DNA from 2 places in the Pseudomonas sp. SDO5522_S412 genome. Region 2 is predicted to be linked to the other one. Evidence: riboswitches for the same ligand, from Rfam matches in the RefSeq annotation. Region 2 holds a riboswitch; the other holds the start of a gene.
What was found. Region 2 has a riboswitch for cobalamin ahead of ACW9I6_RS20720 (CbtB domain-containing protein). Riboswitches for the same ligand answer to the same signal wherever they lie in the genome.
Positions count from the first base shown of each region.

Region 1 (18,542 bases), on a different contig from region 2:
GCAAACTGGTGCTCGACAGTGACCAGCTCAATGGCTACCGGTTGGGCGCGATCAAGGTCGGCGCAAAGCAGCAGATTGACATCAATGGCGCACTCAAGGTGGCTGACGGCGGCGACATCACCCTGTTCGGCCCCGTGGTTTCAGTCAATGCCAACCTCACGGCCCACGGCGGCAGCATCAACGCGGGCAACCTGCTGAATCAGGTCGACCTCAATCGCTCCAATGTCGTTGGCGATGTGATTCTGCCGGGCATCGGCCGGCTCGATGTGGCCGCCGGAGTCAAGCTGGACAGTTCCGGGCGCTGGAATAATCTGGCGCTCGACCCCTCGGCCACTGACGGGGTGGCGTATATCAACGGTGGCAAGGTGTCGTTGCGCAACTCCGGCGACGTGAACCTCGCGGCGGGCAGCCTGGTGGAAACGTCGTCCGGGGCGACCATCGGCCTGGATGGCAAAGTCCGGGGCGGCAAGGGCGGCGACGTGACCGTGGGCGCACTGGGGGCTTTGGACCTGGGCGCCGAGATTCGCGGCTATGGCGTCAGCGCAGGCGGCACCCTGACCTTGCAGGCCAACAAGGTGCAGATCGGCCAGAGCCCGCAGGCGCCGGATGCCAAGACCTTGCAGTTGGCCGGGGATTTTTTCAACAAGGGTTTTTCGGCCTATGACATTACCGGCAACGAAGGATTGCTGGTCGCCGATGGTACTCAGGTGGATGTGAACGTGCCGGCCTACCGGCTCTCGGAGCAGGCCGCCACGACGCCGGGCGGCGGCGCTGCGGCCAGCGTGATGGAGCGCTGGACCCCGCCGCTTTACCAGGAAGACGCGAGCAAGGGCGTACTCGGCCAACGCCGTGGCGCCAGCCTGACCCTTTCCGCCGGCCACCTGGAGTCGCCTGCCGAGCAACTGCCGACAACCGCGCTGGTGGTCGGCCAGGGCGCGGTGATCAGCGTCGACCCGGGCCAGTCGATCAACCTGCGCAGCATCGGCCAACTGACGGTCGACGGCACGCTCAATGCCTGGGGTGGCAGCGTCAACCTGAACGGCCTGACCACGCGCGCGTTCGAGCCGGCCAACGCGGTTGGCCATGGCCGCTCCATCTGGCTGGGTGAAAACGCACTGATCGATGTCGCCGCCCGGGCCGCGACCGCCGTGGACAATCGTGGAAGCCAATACGGGTTGGTCCGTGACGGCGGCAAGATCAGCATCGGTGGCGAGATCAACCTGAGCACCGGCACGGTCACTGCCAGCGACCTGTTTGTGGTGGTACGCGAGGGCGCCCGGCTGGACGCGTCGGGCACGCAAGCGGTGTTGGATGTGCCGGGGCAGGGCGCAACCCGGGTGGCCAGCAATGGCGGCAGCATCAGCCTGGCGTCCAACAATGGCTTGTACCTGGACGGCAGTCTGGTGGCCCGGGCCGGCGGTGCCGGCGCAGCGGGCGGCAGCCTGAACGTAGCGCTGGACAGCCCGTATTACACCAAGAACAGTGTCACGGATCGCGTGCTGAAGGTGCGTGAACTGGTGCTCGGCCAGACCCATCAGGCCCACCCGCTCGCCGGCACCGCCGCCGACGCGGCCGACAGCCTGGAATACGGCCACGCTCGCCTGGGCGTCGACCAGGTCAGTGCGGGCGGCTTCGACAACCTGGCATTGATGAGCAACGGCCTGTTGAGTTTCGACGGCGATGTGTCCTTGAACATGGGCCAGAGCCTGCGCCTGTACAGCGGTGCCTTCAACCTCAGTGAGGGCGCGGCAGCCAATGCCCGGGTGAATCTGTCGGCACCGTCTCTGCTGCTGTCCGGCATGGATTCGCCGGCCCGGGAGTTCTACGTGAACCCGGTGTCGGTGTTGCCGTTACCCTCGCTGCGCGCCACCGAGGCGCAGTTCAATGCCAGCGGCAGCTTGATCGATGTGCGCGGCAGCGTGTTGTTTGGCAGCAAGGGCAAACTGCGCCAGGCCGACGACAGCCTGGTCGGCCTTGAGCGTCGCGGCTTTGATCAGGTCAACCTGACCAGCCAGGGCGATCTGCGCTTCCTGGCGGGTGCGAACCCGGACGGTGTGGCCTTGAGGGTCAGCACCCAGTTATTGACCCAGGGCGATATGACCTTGCGGGCGGCGCAGTTGTATCCGGCCACGGAGGTCGGTGCGCGGGTCATTGCCGGCTACCTGAGCGAATTCAACAGCCTCAACATCACGTTCGACCCGCTGCGCACCCTGACCATTGGCCGTACCGGCAACACGGATGCCGCGGTGCCTTACTCGGCATTCGGGCGCCTGCAACTGGGCGCCGCGACGGTGCGGCAGGGCGGTGTGGTGCGGGCGCCCCTGGGGTTGATCGATATCGGCAGCATGGGCAGCAGCCAGGTGCAATTGCTGCCGGGCAGCGTGACGTCGGTGAGCGGCAGGGGCCTGGTGCTGCCGTATGGCGGCACCCTGGACGGGCAGGTCTATAAGTACAACGGCAAGACCGTGACGTTTGTCGGCCAGGGCGGGCTGGTCAACCAGGACGCGGAACTCAGCGTCGGGGTGATTCTCGGCGGCCAGTCGGTGCAGGTGCAGCCTGAGGCTACCCTGGACCTGTCGGGCGGCGGCGAATTGCTGGGGGCCGGTTTCGTTTCCGGGCGCGGAGGCTCTACGGATGCGCGCTACAGCCCACTGGTGCAGTTTGGTGCCAATGGCGGTTTTGTGTTGCCGGGCCTGGGCACCAACCCGATTTACGCCATCGTGCCCGGGGTGCAGCCTGGCTCGGCGCCGGTGGCACCGGAGAAGGGCGCAGGCGATCCGTTGGTGGGCCAGCAGGTCACCATCGGCGCCGGAGTGCCGGGGCTGCCGGCGGGCACTTATACCCTGATGCCGTCCACCTACGCCTTGATGCCCGGCGCTTTCCGCGTCGAGATCAACGGCCTGGCCGGTCTCGGCAGTGATGCCGCCACCCAGCGGATGCGCAATGGCTCCTGGTCCACCGCCGGGCGCTTGTCCATCGCCAACACCGGGATCGGCAACAGCGTTGCCAGCCAGTTGATTTTGACCTCGGCCGATACCTTGCGTCGCTATTCCCAATACAACGAAACCAGCTACGCCCAGTTCGCCATGGCCGACGCTGCGAAACAGGGTGTGCCACGCCCGATGCTCGCCGTCGACGCCAAGACCCTGAAACTGGCCTTGCGGCCAGGGGGCGGCGCTGATGCGTTTTCGTTCCAGGGCATAGGCCGTTTTGAGGCCGCGGCGGGTGGCTATGGCGGCGCGGTGGCGGTGATTGATCCAGGCAAGCTTGGTATTGAAGTCGTCGCGGCGGGCAGTTCCGCAACCAGCGGTTTTTCCGGCATTACCTTCAACGATGAGAGCCTCAACGCCTTGGGAGCCTCGCGTTTGATGGTGGGGGGGATGACGGCAGTTACGTATGGCCAGTCCGGGAATTACATCGTCCTGGCTGGCGGTACGAGTCGGGCCAACAGCACCGTCACGCTTCGGGAAGGTGTGACGCTCGCAGCGCCGGAAGTCTTTTTGTTGAGTGACACCAACGCGATCGTCCTGGAGCAGGGCGCATCCATCAACACCATCGGCCGTGGCAAAGCCAGCTACGACGCTCGTGACGGTTTTATCTACAAAGTCACCAATATGCTGGCGGCGTCCAACGGCTTGCTCAATGTCATTGCATTCAATACGACGGTGCCCAGCGGCGGGATCAGCATCGGTGTGTGTGACACGGGCCTGTGCAGCGGGCAAACCGGGCTGTACTCCGAAGGCAGCATCGTGGCGTTGACCAACAATACCTTCCAGTTGGGCGACCAGGTGCGCTACGGCACCCGTCACCTCAACCTGGGGGTCAGCACCATTAACCTCGGCAGCGCCCAAGCCCTGGCCGCTGCCGCTGTGGCCAATCAGTTGCCGGCCGGCCTGACACTCACCCAGGCGCTTCTTGATCGCCTGCTCAAAGGTGATTCACAGTTCGGTGCGCCGGCCCTGGAAACCCTGCAGCTCTCGGCGCGGGACAGTTTCAACTTCTACGGCAGTACCTCCCTGGACACCTATGACCCACTGACGGGTAAGTCGCGGCTGAGCAACCTGATGCTCTCCACTCCGGCGATCTACGGTGCCGGTGGCGCTGGCGACGTGGCCAACATTCATACCGCCAACCTGATCTGGCAGGGCGCGACCACCCCACCGGGCTCGGTGATCGCCGGCGGGGCGGGCACTGGCAGCGGGCGCCTGGATATCAACGCCGAGCGTATTGAGTTCGGCTACGGCGCCTTTGCCCAGACCAACACCGTGAGCAGTTTCGATCGCCTGGCTTTGGGCTTTGCCAGCGTGAACCTCAATGCCAGCGAGCGCATTACCGCCAACCACAAGGGCAGCCTCTCGGTGTATCAGAGCCAGGGCGCCTATGACCCGGTGAAGGGCTTCCAGTACAGGGGCGGCGACCTGAATATCCTCACCCCACTGATGACCGGCGAAGCCGGTTCGGTGAACCGCATGACCGCAGGTGGGGCGATTGATATTGCAGCGTCCGTGGGGGCGCGTGGCAAGGCCGACGGCCAGGGCGCCGAACTGTCCCTGCAAGGCGACAGCATTCGCCTGGCCACGGCGGTAGTGCTGCCCAGCGGTAAAATCAGCCTGGGCGCCCGGGGTGATGTGGTGCTGACGGATGCGGCGTTGATCGACGTGGCCGGTCGCGCCACTGTGTTCAACGATGTGACCCAGTACGGCGCGGGCGGCACGGTGCTGCTGGACAGCCGCAGCGGCAACATACTGCAGGCTGCCGGCTCGACCATCGACCTCTCGGCCAAAAACAACCAGGCCGGCAAACTGCGGGCGGTTGCGGTGGACGCGGCGGGCGGTATCGTCGACCTGCAAGGCACGATCCTCGCCGGCAGCAGTGGCTATTACGATGCGGGCGGGACCACGATGCCTTATGAGGCCGGTACCGTGGAAATCCAGGCCCAGCGCCTGGGCAGCAGCGGTTCACTGGACCAGCAGTTCGCCGACCTCAACCAGCGCCTGAATCAAGGCCAGGTGTTCGGCACACGCAGCTTCCAACTCAAGCAGGGCGACTTGACCATCGGCAATGGCCTCAAGGCCGGCACCGTCAACGTCTCCGTGGACAATGGCAGCCTGCGGGTCACCGGCCTGGTGGACGCCAGTGGCGAGCGCGTCGGCAGCATCAACCTGGCCGGCAAGCACGGCCTGACCCTGGACGGCGGCGCGGTACTCGACGCCCATGGCAGCAAGCTGCGGGTGGACAGCTACGGCAAGATCATCGACTCGCCCAACCGGGCCATGGTGGTGCTCGGCTCCGGCACCGGTCAACTGACCCTGGCCGATGGCGCACGCATCGACCTGCGTCACGGCACCGAGGCGGTCCAGGGCAATGACGGGCGCAACCGCGGCACCCTGGAACTGAATGCACCACGGCTGATCAACGTCGATGGCACCAGCAACGACATCAACATCGATGCCCATGGCCGCCTGACGATCCAGGGCGCGCGCTCGATCACCCTCAACGGCATGATCAGCTACGACGATGCGCCACTCGTCACCGACCCGACGGCCAGCGGGCGGCCTTACCAACAGATCGACCAGGCCTACCTGGATGGCAAGCATGTGCTGAGCACGGCCTTTATCAACGGTGCATTGCTCAACCAGAACCTGCTGCAAAACAAACTCGCCGGGCTTAACAATGCAACCTACGCCGATGCGTTCCACCTGCGCCCGGGCGTGGAAATCGTCAGCAAGACCGCGGACGGTGACCTGGTGGTGCAGGGCGATCTGGACCTGTCCGGCTACCGCTACGCCAGCCTCAACCCCAACAGCCAGAAAACCTCGGTGTATGGCTCCGGTGAGTCGGGCAGCCTGACCCTGCGCGCCGGTGGCGACCTGAATATTTACGGCAGCATCAACGACGGTTTTGCACCGCCACCACAGACCGTCGATGACAAGGGCTGGGTGTTGTTGCCGGGTATCGACTTTACCGGGGGCACGATCATCGTGCCGGGTAACGGCATCACCCTGGCGGACGGCACGACCTTCCCGGCGGGCACCGTGCTCAACTACGACCTGCCGATCAAGGCCGTGGGCGTGGCCGCCGGTACGCGCTTGCCGACCCGGGCGACGCTGAACCAGGACCTGACGCTGCCTGCCGGTACGGTACTGGCCGCAGCAGTGTTCGACAGCGCGGGCAATGTGCTGTTTGCCGCAGGCACGTTATTGAGCCAGGCACACACCCTGGCGGCCGGCTCACAGCTGGACGCCGGCAGCCTGCTGACCCAGGACACCCGGCTCGGGGCGCTGACCTGGCCCAAAGGGGTGCCGTTGCCGACGAACTACGAGGCGCTTAACCCGACGCAAAACTACGTGACCCTCAATGGCGACATACCGCTGCCGCGCGGCGCGTTGATTCCTTCCGGCACCAACGTCAAGTTGCCGGGCGGGGCTGAGTCGGTGGCGTTGCGCCCGGAAGTGGCGGGGCGCCAGGGCAAGCTGTGGGCCCTCTCGCCGATGCTGGCAGAAGGTTCGCAATCCTGGTCGCTGCGGTTGGTTGCAGGTGCTGACACCGAGGCGGCCGACAGCCGCATCCTGCAAGCCCATCCGCGCAGCGGCGACCTGCGTTTGGCTGACAGCCACTACGGCATGTTTGCCAAGGAGATGCCCGCCAAGGGCAAGTTGACCTGGACCGCCTTCGCGGTGGAGGACTTTGCGGCCAATGGGGTGGTGGTCAAGGAAGGCGACCCGATCGACCAAAAGATCCTCGATGATTTCGGGCTGGGTTCGATTGATGATTTCTGTGGGGGCAATCCGGCGTACTGCGCCGTGAAAGTTGGCTATGTCTGGACCGAATTCGGCGCCAAGGACCTGGCGGACAACGGGATTATCGTCACCGTCGGAACGCCGATCGAGCAAAGCATCCTGGACCAGTTCGGTATCCCGTCCATCGATGAGTTCTGTGCAAGCTCGCCCGCCTACTGCCAGGCCCAAAGCGGCAAAGAGTATGCGGCGACCCCCTCCAGCAGCCGTTTCAGTGTGATTCGCACCGGTACGGGCGACCTCGAACTGCTCAGCGCCGGCGACTTGAGCATGGACTCCCTGTACGGGGTCTACACCGCCGGTACATCGTCCACTGCAACCGGTGCCAGTGACCCCTACAACCAGCCCAAGGCGCTGAACAGCGCGAAGACGGTGCTGAACGATACCAACAGTTATTTTGAACAGTTCGTCAACGGCTCATCTGACAGCCTGTACCGTGCCTGGTACCCGGAGGCAGGGGGGAATTTGAGCGTGAACGTTGGGGGCAACCTGACGGGGAATATCCTGGGAGGCGTCTTCAACCCAAGTCGGCCCAACCCCCTGGATAACGGCATCGACTCCGCCGATGTGGCCAACTGGCTGTGGCGCCAGGGCAGCGGCACGGTGAACACCGGCGGGCAGGCGCAGCCGACGGCCTGGTGGATCAATTTCGGTAGCTATACCGCCAACGCCTCCAAGGCTGATGCGTTCGTCGGGTTTACCGGTTTCGGCACCCTCGGCGGCGGTGACGTGGATGTACAGGTAGGCGGGGATGCCGGTGTGCTTCGGCGCATGGACGGCAACCCAATGTCGGCCTCTGCCAACCCGCGCAGCCAGGGGCTGGTGCTGGCGGTCGGCAGTACCGGGCGGGTTGCCGGTGATGGCAGCCTGCAGTTGACGGGCGGTGGCGATCTGCGGGTGCGTATCGGTGGCGCCCTGAACCCTGGCAGCGTGGTTGATGTAAACGATCAGAACGGCCAGTTGGTGAATATCCGGGGCAATGTCCAACTGCAAAGTGCGACCACGGGCCGGATCGACCTGACCTACGGCAGCAACAGCTCTGAGCAGAGCCCGGGCGAAACCCGCGCATTCGATCCGTTCCAGGCGACCCGTGGCCGGGCAGTGGGGGGTATCACCCTGGTGCCGGGGGATGCCACATTCAACCTGACCACATTGGGTGACCTGGTGCTGCAGCAAGTGATTGACCCGGGCCGTGTCGTCCTGCTGAACAACTCATCGTTTACCCGTGGCGGGACGAGTGGGACCGGCGAAAGTTGGTTCTCGTTGTGGACCGGTCACACGGCAATCGACCTGTTTTCAGCGGGGGGCAACTTGACGCCATCTGTCTCCGCCGCAGCGTCCGACCTGGCAACCGTCTACCCATCGATCGTTCGAGCGACGGCGGCTGGCGGCAGTATTTATTACGGTAACGCCGTCCTGGGGTACCAAGCCGATACGAGTCCGATAAATGCCTTGGTGCTCGCCCCCGGTGCCAGCAGCCAGTTGCAATTCCTGGCCCATGACTCGATTTATGCGGGCGGTATGTTTGTCACGCCTTCCGGGGCCGACCCCAGCATCATGGCCACACCTTGGCGGCCGGCGTTCGTCGGGACCATTGATGGTCAGGTGGTTGTCGATGGCAACAATCTGTCGGAGAACGGTAGCTCGCCGGGTTCCCTTCCGCGGCCTCTGTTTGCCTTTGGCTCCGCCACGGCGTCGGCAGCCGCTTACGCGCCAACGGAACCGGCGCGGTTCTATGCCTTGACCGGCGATCTGGTGGGGGTCAGCAGCGGCCGGACCCTGACGTTCAATTCTTCCCCCTCGTTTTTGCATTCAGGGCAGACCTGGTATGAGGGTAACGGGCCAGTTTGGATGATGGCGGGGCGAGACATTGTCAGCAGTGGCAGCCGTTTTAATACGGCCCCCGGTGCGGTCAGCGAGCAGTCGACCGGCAACCTGTTCATCCACAACAACCCCACTGACATCTCCATCGTCTCCGCCGGGCGCGACATTCTGTACAGCAACTTCCAGGTTGGCGGTCCTGGCCTGCTGGAAGTGACGGCGGGCGGCAATATCCTGATGTCCGGGCGTGACCCGGCGAAGGGCGGCGAAGTCAGCATCACCAGCCTGGGCCCGGTGGTCGCGGGCGACAACCGCCCTGGCGCAGGCATCGTCATGCAAGCTGGCGTCGGTCCCAACGGCCCGGATTACCGGCGCTTTGTCGAGGCCTACCTGGACCCGGCCAACCTCGTCCAGCCAGGCGAAGCCCTGTCGATCCAGGGCGGCAAGGTCGCCAAGACCTATGAGAACGAACTGGTCACCTGGCTCGCCGAGCGCTTCGGTTTCGTCGGCACCCGCGAGCAGGCCCGCGCGGTTTACGCCGCACTGCCCGCTGAACAGCAACGGGTGTTCGCCCGTGATGTGTACTTCGCCGAACTCAAGGCCGCCGGCCGTGAGTACAACGCGGTGGGCGGTGTGCGCCAGGGCAGCTATGTACGGGGGCGTGCGGCGATTGCCGCGCTGTTCCCGGACAAGGACGTGGCCGGCAACCCGATCACCTACAAGGGCGATATCACGTTGTTCGGCGGCTCCGGTGTACACACCAATTTCGGTGGCTCGATCCAGATGCTCACCCCGGGCGGTGGGCAGACCTTCGGCATCGAAGGCGCGGCACCGCCGTCCACCGCCGGTGTGATCACCCAGGGCGCCGGCGATATCCAGCTGTATTCCATGGGCAGCATCCTGCTGGGCCAGAGCCGCATCATGACCACCTTCGGCGGCTCGATCATGGGCTGGTCCGGCGAGGGCGACATCAACGCCGGTCGCGGATCCAAGACCACCGTGGTGTACACGCCGCCCAAGCGTGTCTACGACAACTGGGGCAACGTGACCCTGTCGCCGGCGGTGCCGAGCACCGGGGCGGGGATTGCCACCTTGAACCCGATTCCGGAAGTGCCGGCCGGAGACATCGACCTGATCGCCCCGCTGGGTACCATCGATGCGGGTGAAGCGGGGATTCGGGTCTCGGGCAACATCAACATTGCCGCGTTGCGCGTCGTTAATGCCGCCAACATCCAGACCCAGGGCAAGTCGTCCGGGGTGCCGGTGTCGGCGGCGGTAAACACCGGGGCCATGACCTCGGCGAGCGCAGCCGGTGCGGCGGCGTCCCAGGCGGCGGAAGATGCCGCGCGCAGCCAGCAGGCGGCGGCCAAACAGGGCCGGGCGTCGATTGTCACAGTGGAAGTGTTGAGCTTTGGCAGCGAGCCAGTGGAGCGCAAGCCGGAGGACGGGCAGAAGACCTCGGGCTACAACCCCAACAGCCCGGTGCAGGTGCTCGGCGCCGGACCGTTGAGTGACCAGGCGCGGGCGCGGTTGACGGATGAGGAGCGCCAGCAGATCAGCTTGTAGTTTTAGAAAAGGACCTCTCGTTGTATTTGGGGCGATCATTGATCGCCCCTTTTTTTCGTCTTGGGGCCGGGCTTTCCCCGGTGGATGGTGGCGCGGTCGAGCCGGTAGTCACTGAAGCCGGGATGAGTGATATCTCGGCCACCAAGTGCGAGCTCTATCACCCTGATCTGTCAGGCCAGGAGCTGGAGGAGATCAAAAGTACGATGCGCTCAGCATTGGAAACCTACAGCGTTTCACAACTTTGGTCGGTGGCATGGACTGAGGAAATTGGTCAGGCGCTTCGCTCGTGAATTATTCAGCCAGTTTTTTGAATTGCCTCGCCAACTCCAACACGACTCGGCCGCTATTCGCAGTGGGCACCAAATGGGTAAACGGAATATCGATCATCCGGTTCTCCCGCACCGCCCGCAAACGCGACAGCACCGGGTCGGTGGTCAGCAACTGACGTTTGCGGCTGGCCGGTGACCACAGCGCATCCGCCAGTAAGATCACATCCGGGTCACTCATCAGCAGGGTTTCGCTGCTCACGGTGACGCGGTATTGGTTGATCCCGGCAAATAAATTGCGCGCACCAGCAGCCGCCACCAACGTGGTGACGAACCCACGCCGGCCTTCGCTGTCCAGCCCGTTGACCTCACTGTCCAGGTAGAACACCGACAGCGGTTTACCTTCGCCCGCCAGTGCCTGGGCACTGGCCAGGTCGGCGTCCATGGCATCGCTCAACGCCCGCGCCCGTTGCTGTTTGTGCACCAGGGCGCCGAGGGTAAACAGGTCGTTGCGAATATGCCCGAAGTAATCCAGCGAGTGCCCGTCGCACGCCGACTCCAGCAAGTACGACCCAACCCCGTTGCCTGCCAACCCTGTGCGGGAGGTGACACCAGTGCCAAAGGCAGTGGCGAATCCACCGACCACCAGATCCGGTTTCTGCGCATAGAGCACTTCGCTGGACGGGTACTTGGGCGCAATCACCGGCACGCCGAAATACTCGCCGTGTCGGTGGGCCACACCGTTGTCATCCAGATACGCCACGCCCACCAAGGCCGGGCCGACATCCAGCGCCAACAGCAGGTCTGCGGCATGCTGGTTGAGGGCCACGATGCGCGAAGGCGGTGAGTGGGCGGCGGTCCAATCCTGGTTGCAGTTGCGAAAGCTGTCGGCCAATACCGATGGCGCGCAGAGCAGGGCGCCCAACAGCAACCACGACGCTTTCATGGGCGCTCCTTGATCAGCAGATCCTCGACGACTTCGCCGCCCACCAGATGCACTTCCACCAGCCGTTGCACATCGTCTTTGTTGTGCACGCCGTACCAGCAAGTGTCCGGGTACACCGTCACGATTGGCCCCAGGTTGCACGGGAACTGGCAGTGGGTGCGTGTCAGCAGCACGCCGCCAGGCTTTTCGATGCAGTCGTGTTGCAGCAGGTGGCGGCGCAGGGTTTTCCACAGTTGCAGCGCGCCACGCTGCGTACAGCGTGGGCCAGTGCACAGGAACACGTGACGGGCGTGGTCAGGCACGTGGGACCAGTCCGGATGAGTTTCCACGGGCGTACTCATCAGAAGCGATACGTGTAGCGTACTTCGGAGGTGAACGGCCGCCCGAGGTTGTCGACGTTGCTGGCGCGGCTGGTGACGTAGTCGCGGTCGAACAGGTTCTCTACCAGCAGGCTCACGCGGTGTTGGTGGGCGTTGTCGAGGTAGCGATAGGCGTCGGCATCCACCACGGTGTAGTTGCCGTATTCGACCTTTTTCGAGCTGACGATATCGCCGATGTAACGCACGGCGGTGCCGGCGCCCCACAGGCGGTCCGCCGATTCATAGCCGACCCGCGAGCGGGCGAAGAAGCCCGGGATATCGTTGATGGTGACACCCGCACGGGACTCGGTGAGGTTGCGGGTCATGTCGGCCTGCACGCTCCATTGTTCATTGAGCTGCAGCTTGGCGTCGGCCTCGAAACCACGCATCTGGATCTGCCCCTGGCCGTTGACCCACTGGATATCGTCCAGGGTGATCAGGTCGGTGATCTTGCGTTTGAACAGCGTGACGCTGGCGCTGAAGTCCCGGGCCAGCAGGCTGCCCTTGTAGTCGACGCCCAGTTCGGCGTTGCGGCTCTTCTCCGGCTTGAGGTTGCGGTTGCCTTTTTCATCGTCTTCGTTGACGAACAGTTGCTCGGCATTCGGCAGTTTGTAGGCAGTGCCGTATTGGCCGCGCAGGGCCCAGTTGTCGTTGAGGTCGTAGAGCGAAGTGAGCATGCCGACGGTGGCGCTGTCGCCGCCGCTCATGGCTTCGTGGCGTACGCCGATGCTCGGGTGCCAGTTCGGCAACGCCTCGATAGTCGGGCGCAGTTGGGTGTACAGCGCGTGGGCCTGGGCCTTGTTGTCGTCGATGATCAATACATCGTCCTGGCCCTTGAACCACTGGTTGTCGGAACCGAATACCAGCACATGCTCACCGGGCAACACGGCCTTGCCTTCGGCCTGCACGCCCCAGTCGGTGAAGCCCCAGTAGTCGTTGTGGTTGATGACCCGGGTGCCGCCGCCTTCGATATTGTTGATGCGGGTATAGCGCGTGTCCCAATCGTTGATATGGCCTTTGACGAAGTAGCTCAGGCGCTCGTTGAGGGTTTGCTCGAAGGTGGCCGTGGCGATCTGTTGCACGCGGTCGTTGGTGGTCTTGTGGTTGTCCACCGGGCGGGCGAAATCGAGGTTGGCGTCGGCGTACTGGTAAAACAGCTCAAGGCGCGTGTCATCGCCAAACGACTGGATCGCCTTGGTGCCGAAGGTGGTGACTTCGTAGGAGCGTTTCTTGTCGCTGACGTTTTTCATGTCGCGGTTGCGAAACGGCTGGTAGCCCTCGGAGGCGTTGCGGCTGACGTAGGCCAGCAAGCCGAGGTCGCCAAACCCGTTATTGAAAATCTTCTCGACCCGGGCGTCGCCGGTGGTGCCGCCGAAGGTGTCGGCACCCAGGTTCACCTCGCCGGACGCCTCGCGGGTTTGCGGGCTGCGGGTGACGATGTTGATCACTCCCGACACCGCCTGGGTGCCGAACAGCAGGCTCTGGCCACCCTTGAGCACTTCGATGCGCTCGATGGCGTTGGCGGGCAGGGTGTCCAGGTACAGGCCGCCGTACAGGCGGTTGTTCAGGCGCACGCCGTCCAGCAGGATCAACGTGTCATCGTTGCGCCCGCCCAGCAGGGAATAGGTGCCGTAGTCGAACGGACCGTTCTTGGGGGCCACGTACAGGCCGGGGATGAACATCTGCATCACGCGCGACACATCGGCGGCGGGGCCGGCGCGTTCGATCTGTTCGCGGGTGACGATCTCGACCTTGCTGCCGTACTGGGCCATGTCGGCCACGGTAGTGGATTCCACCGACGGTGCGGAAATGATCTGCTGCTTGAGCTCAAGGGGAGGGTCGTCGGCCAGCAGCAGGGGGCTGAACAGGCAGCCGAGCAGCAGGCTGGGCACGGACGTATTGTAAGGTCGAATCATAGTCTTCTCGGAAAAGTATCTTTCGCGAAAAGCACGCACGAGTAGGCACCGAGCACACGCCAATACCGGCCCATGCCCGCCCACCGCAGGATTTTGCCAAACAGAATTCCAGGCCGGTCTCCGGGCTCACGCGTATGGACACTTTCACCTTCCCATGGCGCGCAGGCCACAGTGGTGTGTCGAAGGAGTCACGCGTCTACCGTTGCGGGGGCAGCACCGGACTGGCTCGAAAAGAGCGGCACCGGTTTCCCGTTTCACCCCATGCACGGCGGCATGAGGCACCTGAAACAGGCCGGCATCTGAACATTCGAAAGACCGTTCGTCAACTTGGCGGGTACTTTTCCGGCGGTTGCCAGGGAAGCGACTGACGGATATTGCCAGAAAATTCCCACAGGAGTACAAATGTACTCCATGAAGAATCTAACGCCCCGCCGTACCGCCATCCTGACCTTTATCCGCGACCGTATCGCGCAGCAAGGCCAGTCCCCCAGCCTCGCCGAGATCGCCGAGGCGTTCGGCTTTGCCTCCCGCAGCGTGGCGCGCAAGCATGTGCTGGCGCTGACCGAGGGCGGCTTTATCGAGGTCAACCCCAACCAGGCGCGCGGCATCCGCCTGCTCAATCAACCGGCGCGGCCGGAGCTGCTGGATATTCCGGTGCTCGGCCGGGTGGCCGCCGGTTTGCCCATTGGCGCCGATGCCGAAGTGCACAACCGTCTATTGCTCGACCCGGGCATGTTCGCGAAAACCCCGGATTACCTGCTGCGGGTGCAGGGCGATTCGATGATCGAAGATGGCATCCTCGATGGCGACCTGGTAGGCGTACGCCGCAGTGCCGAGGCCTTGAACGGGCAGATCGTGGTGGCACGCCTGGACGGTGAAGTCACCATCAAACGTTTCGAACACGTGGGCGAGCGCGTGCGCCTGCTGCCGCGCAACCCCGCCTATCAACCCATCGTGGTGCGGCCCGATCAGGACCTGGCCATCGAAGGGGTGTTCTGCGGCCTGGTGAGGCAAGGCTGATGGGCGCCGTCGTTGCACTGGACTCGCTGTTCAATGGCGGCCGGGTCTGGAAAGGCCGGCCCGCCGCGCCGCCGGCCAGCGTCCATCCCACCGGGCTTGCGGCCCTGGATGCGGTGCTGCCCAGCGGTGGCTGGCCGGAAGCGGCGTTGAGCGAAATCCTGATGGCGAAGGAGGGCGTGGGCGAGTTGCAGCTGGTGTGGCCGACCCTGGCACGGTTGGCGGCGGCCGGTGAGCGCATCGTGCTGGTGGCGCCGCCCTACACGCCGTACCCCCACGCCTGGCAAAACGCCGGGGTGGATGTGCGCCAGCTGTCAGTGATCCAGGCCGATGAACGCGATGCCTTGTGGGCAGTGGAGCAATGCCTGCGTTCCGGCAGCTGTGGCGCGGTGCTGTGCTGGCCGCGCAAGGCCGATGACCGCGCCTTGCGCCGCTTGCAGGTGGCGGCGGAAACCGGCCAGACCCTGGCCTTTGCCTGGCGCTCCTTGAACGAGGCCATCAACCCGTCACCGGCCGCGTTGCGCCTGGCGGTTGAGGCGAGCCCTGCGCAAGTGCGGGTGCTCAAGTGCCGGGGTGGCCTGGCCCATCCCGCGCCCATTGCGCTTGGGCACTGAGGTTGGCATGCGCTGGGTGTGTATTGTGTTCCCGCAATTGGCGCTGGACGGGGTGCTGCGTTCGCGCCCCGAACCGGACCAGCCGTTGGCCCTGCTGGCCGGCACGCCGCAGCGGCGGGTGCTGCAAACCGTCAATGACGCCGCGCGCAAACTCGGCCTGCGCCCCGGCCAATCCCTGACGGCGGCCCATGCCTTGACCAAGGCGTTCGCCTGCGCCGAATACGACCCGGCGCAGATCGAATACTGGCAGCAGTTTCTCGCCGCCTGGGCCTACCGTTTCAGCTCCCAGGTCAGCGTGTTCTACCCACGGGCGTTGCTGTTCGAGATCGAGTCGAGCCTGGGCCTGTTCGGGCCCTGGCCGTTGCTCGAAGCACGCTTGCGCAAGGAGCTGACCGAACTGGGGTTTCGTCATCGCATCGTCGCCGCGCCGAACCCGGCGGCGGCGCGGATATTGGCGAATGCCTACGACGGCCTGGCCGTGGCCGATGAGCAATACCTGCAACACGCCCTGGCACCGATCCCCATCGACCGCGCCGGCCTCGACCCGCAAGCCGCCAGCGCATTGTCGCGCATGGGCTTGCGCACCCTGGCCCAGGTGCAGGCGTTGCCTCGGCATACCCTGGCCCGGCGCTTCGACGCTGCGCTGCTCAAGCACCTAGATGCACTGTGCGGCCAACGGCCCCTGGCGCTGGCGTTCTACCAGCCGCCGGACCGGTTTGATGTGCGCATCGAGCTGAATTTTGATGTGTTGTCCCACCAGGCCTTGCTGTTTCCCTTGCGCCGTTTGACTGGCGACCTGTCGGCGTTCCTGTGTGGCCGCGACAGTGGCGTGCAGCGTTTTGACTTGCACCTGGAGCACGCGGCCGAGCCCGACAGCGTGATCAAGGTCGGCCTGCTCAGCGCCGAGCGTGACGCGGCGATGCTGTTCGAACTGGCCCGTGGGCGCCTGGAGCAAGTGCAAGTCACCTCGCCGGTGCGCGGCTTTCGCCTGGTGGCCGAGGACCTGCCGGTGTTTGTGCCCCAGCGCCAGGACCTGTTCGACGAGCGCCCGCAACAAACCCTGCCGTGGGAACAACTGCGCGAACGCCTGCGGGCGCGGTTGGGGGACGAAGCGGTGCAAGGCCTGCGCTTTCACGCCGACCACCGCCCAGAATGCGCCTGGCAAGCCGGTGCTGATCTTCGCCCGTGCTCACCCTCAAACAACGTGCAACGCCCGGGCTGGTTGTTGCATGAACCGACGCCCCTGGCCGAGCAGGGTCTACAAATACTGATGGGCCCGGAGCGCATCGAATCCGGCTGGTGGGATGGCGCCGATGTGCGCCGCGATTATTACCTGGTGCGCACCCGTGCCGGCCAGCAAGGCTGGGCCTACCGCACCGTGGGCGAGAGCGGCACGCTGTGGCTGCAAGGCTGGTTCGCATGAAGTACGCGGAGCTGCATTGTCTGTCCAACTTCAGTTTCCAGCGGGGCGCCTCCAGTGCCCGCGAGCTGTTTGAACGGGCCAGGCAGCAGGGTTACGAGGCGCTGGCCATCACCGATGAATGCACCTTGTCGGGCATCGTCCGTGCCTGGCAGGCGGCCAAGGAAGTCGGGTTGCCGCTGATTATCGGCAGCGAGATGCGCCTGGAAAACGGCCCCAAGCTGGTGCTGCTGGTGGAGAACCTGGAAGGCTATCAACACCTGTGCCGGCTGATCACCATTGCCCGTCGCCGTGCGGGAAAAGGTCACTACCGCTTGCTGCAGGAAGACTTCACCGCGGTACACGGCTTGCTCGCGTTATGGATGGTCGAAGACACCGACACCCAGGCCCATATCCAATGGCTGTGCAGCACCTTCACCGATCGCCTGTGGCTGGCGGTGGAACTGCATTGCGGCCAGAACGATGCCCGTCACCTTGAGCAACGCCTGAACCTGGCCGCCAGCCTGCACCTGCCGGCGGTGGCCTGCGGCGATGTGCATATGCATGTGCGCGGTCGCCGTGCGTTGCAAGACACCATGACCGCAATCCGTCACCACGTCCCGGTGGCCGAAGCCGGCGCGCGCCTGCACCCCAATGGTGAACGGCACTTGCGCAGCCTCGATGCATTGGCCGCGCTGTACCCGGCGCACTTGCTGGAAGAGTCCCTGAACATTGCCCGGCGTTGCACCTTTGACCTCGGCCAATTGCGCTATCAATACCCCAGGGAGTTGGTACCTGAAGGCCAGGATGCAAAATCCTGGTTACGCACCTTGACCGAGCAAGGCATCGCCCAGCGTTGGCCGAAAGGGGTCGACGCCAAGACCCTCCAGCAGATCAATAACGAACTGGAACTGATCAGCGACCTCGGCTACGAAAGCTACTTCCTCACCGTACACGACATTGTGCGCTTCGCCCGCAGCCGTTCGATCCTGTGCCAGGGCCGCGGCTCGGCGGCCAACTCGGCGGTGTGTTTTGCCCTGGGCATCACCGAGATCGACCCGAGCCTGACGAGCATGTTGTTCGAGCGCTTCCTGTCTCGCGAACGCAACGAGCCGCCGGACATCGACGTGGACTTCGAGCACGAACGCCGCGAAGAAGTGCTGCAATACGTCTTCCAGCGCTACGGTCGTACCCGCGCCGCGTTGACGGCGGTGGTCAGCAGCTATCACGGCGCCGGCGCGGTGCGCGACGTGGCCAAGGCCCTCGGGTTGCCGCCGGATCAGGTCAACGCCCTGGCCGACTGTTGTGGGCGCTGGAGCGACGAAGCACCGCCCCTGGAACGCCTGCGCGAAGGTGGTTTCGACCCCGACAGCCCGGTGCTGCGCCGGGTGCTCACACTCACTCAGCAACTGATCGGCTTCCCCCGGCACCTGTCCCAGCACCCCGGCGGCTTCGTGATTTCCGAACACCCGCTGGACACCCTGGTGCCGGTGGAAAATGCTGCCATGGCCGAGCGCACCATCATCCAGTGGGACAAGGACGACCTCGACGCCGTGGGCCTGCTCAAGGTGGACATCCTCGCGCTGGGCATGCTCAGTGCGATTCGCCGCTGCTTCGACCTGCTGCGCCGCCATCGCAACCGGGACCTGAGCCTGGCTTCGGTGCCCAAGGAAGACGCGGCAACCTACGCGATGATCAGCAAGGCCGACACTATCGGCGTGTTCCAGATTGAGTCGCGGGCGCAGATGTCGATGTTGCCCCGCCTGCGACCGGAAAAATTCTACGACCTGGTCATTGAGGTCGCCATCGTGCGGCCGGGGCCCATCCAGGGTGGCATGGTG
Region 1 covers NZ_JBSVWQ010000078.1:3,168-21,709, reverse strand. Annotated here, with positions in the region: gene ACW9I6_RS17245 (filamentous haemagglutinin family protein) at 1-10,184, shown strand, start outside; gene ACW9I6_RS17240 (hypothetical protein) at 10,223-10,474, shown strand; gene ACW9I6_RS17235 (ABC transporter substrate-binding protein) at 10,476-11,396, opposite strand; gene ACW9I6_RS17230 ((2Fe-2S) ferredoxin domain-containing protein) at 11,393-11,725, opposite strand; gene ACW9I6_RS17225 (TonB-dependent receptor plug domain-containing protein) at 11,737-13,671, opposite strand; cobalamin riboswitch at 13,766-13,972, opposite strand; gene lexA (transcriptional repressor LexA) at 14,074-14,691, shown strand; gene imuA (translesion DNA synthesis-associated protein ImuA) at 14,691-15,302, shown strand; gene ACW9I6_RS17210 (Y-family DNA polymerase) at 15,310-16,725, shown strand; gene ACW9I6_RS17205 (error-prone DNA polymerase) at 16,701-18,542, shown strand, end outside.
Region 1: it holds a riboswitch for cobalamin, as region 2 does, so the genes downstream of both, ACW9I6_RS17225 (TonB-dependent receptor plug domain-containing protein) here and ACW9I6_RS20720 (CbtB domain-containing protein) in region 2, are expected to answer to the same signal.

Region 2 (4,385 bases):
TGCTTACTTTTGCGCTCTTCAAAAGTGAGCCGCTGTAAGAGCGGAACCATAAGCCGCCGTTACCTAAATAACGGATATGTACCCCATCCCCCCTCAGGGCCGATACAAATGCGCATGCCCCGCACGATACAACGACGACTCACCAAAACTGTCACTGGCCAAAACCCGACCCACCAGAATCAACGCCGTACGCCGAAACCCCTTGGCTGCCACCTTCCCGGCAATATCCGCCAGCGTACCAATGGCCCAATCCTGATCCGGCCAAGTCGCCCGATGCACCACCGCAATCGGACAATCCTCCCCATAGTGAGGCACCAACTCAGCCACGATCTTCTCCAGATGATTCACCCCCAGGTGAATCGCCATGGTCGTCCCATGCTGCGCCAGGCTACTGAACACCTCACCCTCAGGCATCGCCGTCTTATCCGCATACCGCGTCAAAATCACACTCTGTGCAATGTCCGGCAATGTCAGCTCAGCCTCTAACAATGCCGCACAAGCCGCCACCGCCGTCACTCCGGGAATGATCTGAAACCCAATCCCAAGCTCCCGCAAAAGCCGAATCTGCTCCCCAATCGCCCCGTACAAACTCGGATCCCCGGAATGCACCCGCGCCACATCCTGGCCTTTCTCATGGGCCGTCTTGATCAGCTCGATGATCTGCTCCAGATGCAACTCCGCACTGTTAACCACCAGCTCCGCCTGATGCCCCTCAAGCACCGCCGCCGGTACCAGCGAGCCGGCATAGATAATCACCGGGCAACTGCGAATCAGCCGCTGCCCCTTGACCGTGATCAATTCCGGATCGCCTGGGCCTGCGCCGATGAAAAAGACAGTCATGGATTCATTCCTGTGAAAAAAAGCACGCGAGCAGCCTTCCAGATGAAGATTGCTCATGATCGAGGCTGACGATTATCGGGAATTCAGCCGGCGCAAGCCAATGCAAAGGTGGCCTGGGCGGTTTTTTTGCGGGTGATCAGCAGGGTGGCAGGGCTTTGAGACAGCTGTTCTGCCAGGGCCAGGGCGGCACTTTCAGCAATGCCGTAGCAGCCGGTATGAGCAAAAACCGTCTCGGACTTATGGCTCAGTCGATCTTCATAGGGCGCCAATTGCTCCGCACTGAAAAATACCAACGGCAAATCCAGAACCTGAGCCAGTGCCAGCAACCCCGGCTCATCCCGCTTGCGATCAAGACTGGCCAACGCAATGATGCGCTGGCGCTCAATGCCACCCTCGGCGAGGGCGACATTGAACAGTTCAAGCAGGGCGTCGACAGAACAACCCCGCTGACACCCCAGGCCAACCGCCAGGATCATGCCGAATACTGACCATCACGGTTACGGCGAAACAGCCAGGCACTGATCAAGCCCAGCGCCAGCCAGAAGGCAACGTTGGTCAACTGCGAGGCGATCTTGAATTGAGCTTCCAGAGCCTCCGGCGCCAGCATCGAGTGGACTTCCGGCTGTGGTGCGCCAATCACATGGGGCACAGCCAGGATCGCCACGCCCAGGATTTTCAGTAGCCAGTTACGACCGAACACGATCAGCGCGATACCGGCAGCGGTAGAGGCGGCAGTGCCGATCCACCAGATTTGCCGTTGCGCCAGGTCTGCCGCCGCAGTCCCCGGCAATTCAGGCGGCAAGCCCAGGGTCGGCGCCAACACAAAGGTGGCGTAACCGGCCAGGCCCCACAGCAGGCCTTGGGCCGTGCGGGTCGGTGCACGCAAGGTGTACAGGCCGGCAAGCATCAGGGCAAAACCTACGGCGACCACCAGGTTACCGCCCGTAGTCGACAGCACACGCTGCCAGCCATCTTCCGGCTCCCAGGCTTCAGCGTCGTGGGTGTGGGCCGTGGCATCGGCATGTTCATGCACTTCGGTCGCGGCCGGGGCGTTTTCGAAGGTTTCCGCCTGCAGGATCAGCGGGGCAACCCAGAAGCTTTGCAGCAAGGTCAGCAGCAAGGCGGCCAGGAGGCCGGTGAAACCTGCGGTTTGGGCAATACGCTTGATCATGTCGGCAGGTCTCAGTGGCACGGGAACGCAGCGCTGTGACGGGTATCGTGGGCGGCGTTGTGCACCGCTTCGATGTGCGAGAAACCGGCGAAATACACCAGGCACGCGCCGAGGATCGACGCGCCGATGGCGGCAGTCAGGCGTTGGCTCAGGGTGGCGGTGGTGCTGGCGGTAGAGGCGGTGCTGCTGATGATCGACATGGCGCGTCCCTTCAGGGTTTCAGGGTGACACGAGCGCATGAAAACCCCGCGAGCCAGGCACGCAGGGTTCTGAACAGCGCCCGCCCACCGCGGGTTTGTTATCTGATTTTTTCGGGCCGGTCTCCGGGCTTGCGAGGGGCCTGGGCCTTGAAAGCATCACCTTCCCATGCCGTAGAGGCACAGTGGTTTTGATGCTTCACTCGCTTACCGTTGCGGGGGCAGCACCGGACTCGTCACGCCCTTGAGTAAAGGAACATGACTCACCGGTTTCCCGTTTCACCCTGTGAAGGGCACCCGAAACAAGATGTGTAGGAGAGCATGGGCGGGCGATGGGCGTCAAATCGCCGGGTTATTGCCAGCGTTTGAACAGCACGCTGGCATTCACGCCGCCGAATCCAAACCCATTGGAAATCGCGTATTCAATCGGCAACGACCGGGCTTGGCCTCGGACCATATCCAGTCCTTCGGCAGCGGGGTCCGGGTTGTCCAGATTGAGGGTCGCCGGGGCAATCTGGTCGCGCAGGGCGAGCACGGTGAAGATCGCCTCGATCCCGCCCGCTGCGCCCAGTAAGTGGCCAGTCGCCGACTTCGTTGCGCTGATAGCCACACTGGAATCGGCTCCGAACAGCGTATTGATCGCTGCCAGTTCGCCGTTGTCGCCTACGGGGGTCGACGTGGCATGGGCGTTCAAGTGCTGGATCTGTGCGGCGCTGATCCCTGCCTGCGCGATCGCCAGTTCCATTGCCCTGCGTGCACCCGAGCCATCTTCCGGGCCCGAGGTCATGTGATAGGCGTCGGCGCTGGTGCCGTAGCCCACCAGCTCTGCAATAGGCGTCGCCCCGCGAGCCAATGCATGCTCCAGTTCCTCGATCACCAACAGCCCGGCACCTTCGCCCATCACAAACCCGTCGCGGCCTTGATCGAACGGGCGGGAAGCCAATGCCGGCGTGTCGTTGTAATCGCTGGACAGCGCACGCGCCGCAGCAAAACCGCCGAGGCTGACTCGGTGGATACAGGCTTCGGCGCCGCCACACACGGCGATGTCGATTTCGCCGGCACGGATCATGCGCGCAGCATCACCAATCGCCTGTACGCCGGCGGCGCAAGCAGTGACGGGGGAGCCCAGCGGACCTTTCAGTTGATGCTGGATCGACACGTGCCCGGCCGCCATGTTGCCGAGGAATGACGGGATCGTGAACGGCGACAGGCGGCGAGGCCCTTTGCTGTCAGCCGTACGAACGGCCTCGGCAATCGCGGGAAAACCACCCACGCCGGAGGCGATGATTGTCGCGGTACGTTCCTGCTGCGATGGCGTCTGCGGACTCCAGCCTGCCTGGGCCAGGGCCTCTTGCGCGGCTGCCAGGGCAAACACGATGAACCGGTCCATCTTGCGTTGTTCCTTGGCCGGGATGACAGTGTCCGGGTCAAAGCCGGCTTCAGGGTCCTGGATGCGGTCCAACACTTGGCCGCCGATGCTGATTGCCAGGTCGCCGATCAATGCCTCGGGTAGCCTGCGAATCCCGGATTCACCGGCCAGCAGGCGCTTCCAGGTCTGTTCCACGCCGGTTGCCAGCGGTGTCACTGCACCCATGCCGGTCACAACAATTCGCTTACTCATGATCGCTTAGCTCCGCAAATTTCAGGTTGGTAGCAATGCATGGACGAAACTATCATTATGAAAGTAACATCCGATAGCTGAAATTTCCGTAGCCGCCCCACAGAGGAACTGCAATGCAACGTAAGTCGCTGGTGAATGCCGAATGCCCGGTAGCCCGTGGAGTGGAACGGGTAGGCGAGTGGTGGAGCATCCTGATCATGCGCGACGCGCTGCAAGGTTTGCGGCGTTTTGATGAGTTTTCCCAGAGCCTGGGGATCGCTCCGAACATGCTCACTCGCCGGCTCAACAGCCTGGTGGAAGCGGGGCTGCTGGAACGCCGGCAATACAGCGAGCGGCCGCCCCGTTTCGAGTACGTACCGACGCCGGTTGGCGAGGATTTCCGGGTGGTGATCATGGCGTTCATCGGCTGGGGCAACCGCCATTTCGCCAACGAAGGTGAAAGCCTGCAATTGGTCGACCGGAAAACCCGGCGCCCGGTGGAAGTGGCGGTGGTGGACGCCGACGGTGCACGCGTGTCCGTCGAGCAATGCAGCGTCCAGGCCGGGCCGGCGGCGAG
Region 2 covers NZ_JBSVWQ010000113.1:14,527-18,911, reverse strand. Annotated here, with positions in the region: gene cobM (precorrin-4 C(11)-methyltransferase) at 94-840, opposite strand; gene ACW9I6_RS20730 (cobalamin biosynthesis protein) at 924-1,316, opposite strand; gene ACW9I6_RS20725 (CbtA family protein) at 1,313-2,011, opposite strand; gene ACW9I6_RS20720 (CbtB domain-containing protein) at 2,023-2,211, opposite strand; cobalamin riboswitch at 2,309-2,524, opposite strand; gene fabF (beta-ketoacyl-ACP synthase II) at 2,561-3,829, opposite strand; gene ACW9I6_RS20710 (winged helix-turn-helix transcriptional regulator) at 3,943-4,385, shown strand, end outside.